2 regions of the Exiguobacterium sp. S22-S28 genome follow, and region 2 is predicted to be linked to the other one. Evidence: riboswitches for the same ligand, from Rfam matches in the RefSeq annotation. Region 2 holds a riboswitch; the other holds the start of a gene.
The links. A riboswitch is a leader RNA that binds a small molecule or an ion and turns the genes downstream of it on or off. The one in region 2 is predicted to bind S-adenosylmethionine.

Region 1 (3,419 bases), 180 kb from region 2:
AAGCGAACCGATTTCCTGCACAAAGTATCGACCGAGATCGTCAAAAACCACGACGTCATCGGCGTCGAGACCTTGCAAGTGAAGAACATGCAGAAGAACCGCAAGTTGAGCAAGTCCATCTCGGACGTCAGTTGGTCGACGTTCTTCCGTATGCTCGAATATAAGGCGGACTGGTGCGGGAAGACCGTCGTGAAGGTCGGGAAGACCTTTGCTTCCAGCCAACTGTGCTCCAGTTGCGGACATCAACACAAAGACGTGAAGCATCTTGGCTTGCGTGAATGGACATGCCCGAATTGCGGGATCCACCACGACCGTGATGTGAACGCAGGACTGAATCTTAAGCGAGAAGCTGAACGCATCTTGGCTTCTTCAACCGTCGGGACGACGGGGCTAGCCTGATCAGGTTTCGACCGTCCGGTCGGATAACTCAGGAATCCCCCACCTCTAAGCAAGGCGTAGGTGGGGGTAGTTCAAAGTGTCACAAGAAGCGAGGGGAGAAATCATGGCACAATCCGTCAAACAGTTGCCAAAAGGAATCTGGGTTGGTATTACGATACTGCTGACTAGCCAAGCCGTGTTACTTTTTCGCGATGCTAAAAAAACAGGTCGTAATCCGTGGGTTTGGGGCGGAGCAGGACTGGTCCAGTTTCCGCTTCCGGCGATCGCATATTTCATCTTGAACCGTCGGAATCAGAAAAAATGAAGACAAATAAGTCCGGTCGCGCTGCAGGCGGCCGGACTTATTTGTTTTACGAAATATTTTCTTTGCGGACAGCAGCGGTTTTACGGCGCGGGAATCCGAAAAGGATCGCAAGGGATCCACACACGAACAATAAAAACGGATAAAACAGATACGGAATCAGCTCGGGAGAAGCCGTTTTCGTCAACTCCGCTGCAATCAGCAACTGGGCACCGTACGGGATGACTCCCTGGATGCCGCATGAGAAGATATCGAGAATACTGGCTGATTTCTTCCGATCAATATCATACGTATCGGCGATTTCGGCTGCGAGTGGACCGGCCACGAGAATCGAAATCGTATTATTCGCTGTTGCGAGATTTGTCGCACTGACGAGTGCTGCCATACTGAACTCAGCACCGCGGCGTTGTGAGATTCGTCGCGTTAAAGTTTCTTTCAGAAAAGCGATGCCACCGTTAAAGGTGATCAGGCTGACAAGACCACCCATCAGTAATGTCAAAATCGAAATTTCCGCCATGCCCATCAATCCTTCAGACATTGACAGCACGAAGCCGCTTAAACCAAAGCTGCCGTCGAGCATACCGATGATTCCTGTCAAGGCGGTTCCGCCGATCAAGACGAGAATGACATTGACACCGAACAGGGCCAAGACGATGACCGACAGATACGGGATCAATTTATAAAACTCGAAGGTCTTCGCGTCGACGACATCTCCTGTACCCGAGACAAATGCCAAGATGATGATCGTCAGGATGGCTGCCGGAAGAACAATCAAGAAGTTCGTTCTGAATTTATCACGCATGTTAGTTTTTTGCGTCCGGACCGCTGCGATCGTCGTATCAGAAATGAACGACAAGTTGTCCCCGAACATTGCGCCCCCAACGACGGCGGCAGCTGCGATGGCAACATTGACCCCAGTCGCTTCATGAATACCAAGCGCGATCGGGGCGAGTGCCGCAATCGTACCGGTTGAAGTTCCCATCGCCATCGAGATGAAGGCAGCGATGATGAACAATCCGCTCATCAAGAGGGAAGGCGGTAAAAATGTCAGCGAAGCGTTGACGGTTGCTTCGATGGCGCCGATCGCATCCGCTGTTCCAGAAAACGCACCGGCAAGTAAGAAAATAAAGACCATGATCATGATGTCCGGGTTTCCGGCACCCGTCGCAATCCGTTCAACGGTTTGATTGATACTGCCCTTGGTCGTCACGGCAGCAAAAATCAAGGCAATCAATGCGGCAATCAGAATCGGGAACTTATAAAAGTCGTCATAAAAGATGCCGGCACCGATAAAGAGAACCAAAAAGACCAGTAATGGTAGAAGGGCCCACTTGTTTGGTGTAATCGTCTCGTTCATAAAATCACTCCATTTCTGCATGTACAAAAAAAGACTCCTTCGCAAGAAAGAAGGAGGTCTTTACTGAAAAAGACGCTCTTCTTATCTCTCAAGCCGTAGCTTGCTGGATTTGGCACAGTACGATTCAATCGTCCGCTGCCGAAACATCATTGGGCCAGTCCCTCCGTCTCTCGCGATAAAAAGAAGTCATTTAATTGTCTGAAATACGTTTTCTACCGTAACGTATCTTTTAATGCATGTCAACACTACTTCACTGCAGTGCTTTTTTGAGTGTCGTGACATTTTCATTCATCAAGTCAAAATAAGAAGCGTCCTGTTGTTCTTTTGTGACCGATTCCAAGTTATGAATCGTGATCGCTTCGGCCCCGATTTCTTGTTGGATGACCCGTGCGACTTTTGGGGAAACCGTCTCTTCAAATGCAATATATTTCAAATCGTGCAGCTTGGCTTCTTTGACGAGGGCAGCCAGTTGTTTTTGCGAAGGCTCGTCAGACGGAGAGATGCCGGCGATCGGCAGTTGAGAAAAACCGTATCGTTCCGCTAAATACCCGTAAGCGGCATGTGTCACGAGCAGTTCTTTTTTGGATCCGTCAGCAACAGCTTGCTGCAAGTTTTGATCGAGCTCATCTGCCTGCGTATTAAATTCAGCGAGTTTCTTTTCGAACGTCGCTTTTTTGTCCGGCACTTCTTTTGCCAACGCCGTCGAAATCGATTGGGCCATCAATTTGGCATTGTTCGGATCAAGCCAGACGTGCGGATCGTACTTGCCGTGATCGTGTCCTTCTTCTGCGTGCTCGTCTTCTGTGTGCTCGTCTTCATGAGCATGCTCTTCGTCGTGTGCGTCTGACTCTCCGTGAACATGCACCGTAGCACTCGCTTCAAGCAAATCGATGCCTTTGCTTGTCTCGATGAACCGGACATCGTTCCCTTTGAGACTGGCTTTAATTTTTTCTGAATACGGCTCAAGTGTGGTTCCGGTCAAGAGGAACAGATCACCTTGTGCGATTTCTGTCAGTTGTTTTGAGGTCGGCTCATACGAATGGGGATCGGCACCCGGAGGAACGATCATCTTGACATCAACATCAGCGCCGCCGATTTCTTTGGCAATCGCCGCTGTGGCGAACGTCGATGTATAGACATTGAGTTTTTGGTCGGCCGCGTCTTGATTCGAACCTGAATCAGCTGATCCGCAGGCAGCGAGGAAAGTGGCGCTGGCGAAAGCGACCGTTAAAGCGGGAATTAACTTTTTCATATGTGTAAACCTCCAAGAAGTATTAAAACGTAATTATTCCGATTTGAACCTTTTCACTATAACGAATCCAAAACAAAGCGTCAAGCACAAGAGCGGGAAGAAGTTCGACT
Region 2 (3,419 bases):
CTTGTTGTGCGAGATGAACGGTTTGTTGCATCAATTCAATCGCTTCCTCTTCTTTAATTCCCCGGCTCTTGAAGCCGGCGATACTTGCTTGATAACTCGACGTGATCGCACAGTCCGCTCCGATTTTAAAATAATCGGCGTGCACACGATGAATCTGCTCCGGTTCTTCGATCAGTACCCGCGCCGACCAAAGCGGATCATCGAGATTGCTCCCGTGGCGCTCAAGTTCTGTTGCCAGTGCTCCATCCAATAAAAGATAGGGCTTTTCCTTTAACAATTGTTCAACTGGATTGTTGTTCTTTGACATCTTCCACACTCCGTTTCCATGATGTTTTCATTAGATGATGCACGATGTAACAGACCACGATAAAAGGGACACCAAAATAAAGAGCGACCCGTTGCGTCGGATCAAAGGCGATCCCGATCAAAGAGGCAAGACACATTAAAAAGGACACGATTGGGACAAGCGGATACCACGGCGTCCGGTACACTAAATCGCTGAGATCATTCCCCTCCTGCAGATACCGTCTTCGGAACATGAACTGTGACGCGCTGATACTCATCCAGACGACGACGACGGCAAGACCGGAAATCGAGACCAGGGCAATGTAGACCGAACCCGGTGCGTAAACACTGGAAAACAAGGCGAGCAGACCACCGAGCATGCTAAAGAATACAGCACGTGTCGGTACACCACTCGCATTCAATTTGGAAAAGAACGGTGTAATCATCCGTTGATCGGATAAGGACCAGAGCATCCGCGACGCGGCGTACAATCCGGAATTCGCAGCCGACAGAATGGCTGTCAAAATGACGAAGTTCATGATGTCCGCGGCAAACGGCAGACCGATTCGCTCAAACACGGCAACAAACGGACTTTCGAGGACACCTTTTGAATCATTCGGTAACAGAATCGCGAGAACGATGATTGTTCCGACAAAAAATAAGACGAGCCGGAAGACAGTCGTTCGAATTGCTAGAGGCACCGTTCGCTTCGGATCAACGGCTTCGCCTGCTGCGATTCCAATCAGTTCCGTCCCGGAGTAAGCGAAGTTGACGGCAAGCATCGTCATCAAGATAGCGAAGGCACCATTCGGAAACAATCCGTCTTCTGTCAAAGGAGCGAGCAACGGCGCCGGTGATCCGTCCGCGAGCGGTAAAAATCCGACGATCGCCGCTGCCCCTAAGATAATGAATACTAAAATCGTCAGAACCTTGACGGCAGAAAACCAAAACTCGACTTCAGCGAATAACCGAACCGTCAAGACATTGATGCCTAAAATCATGACAACGAATAAGGCACTGAACAGCCAAACCGGAACGTCCGGGAACCAGCGTTGCATCAACAGGCCGGCTGCCGTGAATTCCGACCCGAGAGCGACCGTCCACGTCAACCAGTAGAGCCACGCCACCGTATAACCGGTTCCGGATCCGATGTACTTCGTCGCATAACTATGAAAGGCGCCGGTTTCCGGCATATGTACCGCTAATTCCCCTAGACACAGCATCACGAGATAGACTGCCAGTGCTCCGACCAAGTACGATAAAATCGTTCCGATCCGACCGGCCTGCTCGAGTGTATAACCCGTACTTAAAAACAATCCTGTCCCGATGACACCGCCTAGTGACAGCATGACGATATGCCGGGATTCCATTTTTCGTCGAAACGTCTCCTCTTTCATCTGCTCTTCCACACTCCTCTTTCTCTCGGTAAAATAAAAAACGCACCCACATATATGGGTGCGTCGGTCGACAATAAAAAGAAGCTTATCGATCGGGTACAACACCCGCAGGAATTAGCACAGTATCTTTCGACCTGTTGCTGAGGCTTCAAAGGGCCAGTCCCTCCACCTCTCTAGATAAGAATGTAATTTTTCATAACAGTACCAACCTGTTTCTGAATTGTCAACACAATTCAGAATATACCGGATGTTTTTTTACTGCTTTCTAGTAAATAAATCAAATTCTGTTCGAGCGATAAATCTGTAAGTTGGTATAGACAGACCGCAGTAACGGATAATGCTGTGTCTCTGATGCCGTCAGAAGCATTCCAAAGAGATGCTCGGACTCTACATCGTTTCCTTTTTCCATATCCCGTTGAAGCGAAGATTTCATCGTCTCACTCATCTGCATGATCTGTTTTTCTTGAATCTGCTCAATGTCTTCACTAAATACCGCCCCCTGTTGCTCCATCGCCAGCTTGGCTTCAGCAGCTAATTGCCGGATTTGGTGCATCCCCTGTTCCTGCTCTCGAATCGGACCGATCGCCGAACGGAAAAGCGAGGTCACACCGGAAAATGTTGTAATGAACAAATACTTGTTCCACATGTCACGGATGATGGTTTCTGAATACTTGATTGGTGCTTTTGTCCCGGTCAAGTGTCGTTCGAGTTCCTCCAGGCGTTGCGTCCGTTCCCCCGTCAATGGACCAAACAACAGATGATGCGAAGGACTGGTTTGAAGAATCCGTCCCTGTTCATCCAATGTCGACTCGATAAAGCATAGTCCACCGAGCACGCGATGTTCCCCAAATGTTTCAGTTAACCGTTCCAGATGTGCCATTCCATTTAACAACGGCAGAATGTATGTATGTTCCGCGACAAACGGTTCGATATCCTGCATGACTTGATCCAGATGGTAGGCTTTCGTCGAAAGCAGAATCAGATCAAACGTCTCATCTGTTCCAGCTTCAACTAAACGTGGGATCAACTCGAAATCACCGTGCGGACTGCTGATCTTTAGTCCGGATTGTTCCAACTCCTGCATGCGGCGTGTACGGACTAAAAACGTGACATCTTCCCCTTTTTCCGCCAAACGTCCCCCAAAGTAACCACCGACTGCCCCTGCTCCAACGACTAAAATTTTCATTTTCATTCCCCCGGTTCTCTGATTTCTTCTTCCATTAGTACATGTTCTTTGTCTAGCCTATCATACAGATCAGACCGAATTGGACAAAGATGACAATTTAATTAAAGCGCTTGCATTTTGGTTTACGTCGTTTATACTACTTGTATACAAGTATACCATTCAAACAAAGTAGGTGTTTTTATGTCTGATCTTTTATACCCGATTAAGTGGTTATCAAAAGCATCTGCCGGTGATCGCGTCGCCTATGAGCTCAGGATGCGGATCATTTCCGGCAAAATCGAAAGCGGGACAGTCTTGTCTGAAAATAAATTGGCCGCCGACTTTTCCGTCAGCCGTTCCCCGGTCCGGGATGCCTTGAAAGTCTTGGCATCAGAACGAATCATCCGGTTGGAGCGGATGGGAGCTGTCGTCGTCGGTCTGTCGAAGCGAGACATTCAAGAAATCTACGATGTCCGCCTGTTAATCGAAACGTTTGTCTTCGAGCGTCTCGTGCGGATGGAGCGGCAAGATCTGGTCCGTGAACTGAGCAAGGTGCTCGAAATGATGAAAAT

Region 1: linked by a shared signal. The riboswitch ahead of ACHA8N_RS14565 (Na+/H+ antiporter NhaC family protein) and the one ahead of ACHA8N_RS15440 (amino acid permease) in region 2 are both predicted to bind S-adenosylmethionine.

What each region holds. Positions count from the first base shown of each region.
Region 1 covers NZ_JBHFFC010000031.1:14,398-17,816, reverse strand. The annotation lists gene tnpB (IS200/IS605 family element RNA-guided endonuclease TnpB) at 1-399, shown strand, start outside; gene ACHA8N_RS14570 (hypothetical protein) at 503-703, shown strand; gene ACHA8N_RS14565 (Na+/H+ antiporter NhaC family protein) at 750-2,057, opposite strand; SAM riboswitch class I at 2,136-2,239, opposite strand; gene ACHA8N_RS14560 (metal ABC transporter solute-binding protein, Zn/Mn family) at 2,308-3,309, opposite strand.
Region 2 covers NZ_JBHFFC010000031.1:193,459-196,877, forward strand. The annotation lists gene mmuM (homocysteine S-methyltransferase) at 1-307, opposite strand, end outside; gene ACHA8N_RS15440 (amino acid permease) at 282-1,682, opposite strand; SAM riboswitch class I at 1,765-1,866, opposite strand; gene ACHA8N_RS15445 (ketopantoate reductase family protein) at 1,960-2,868, opposite strand; gene ACHA8N_RS15450 (GntR family transcriptional regulator) at 3,049-3,419, shown strand, end outside.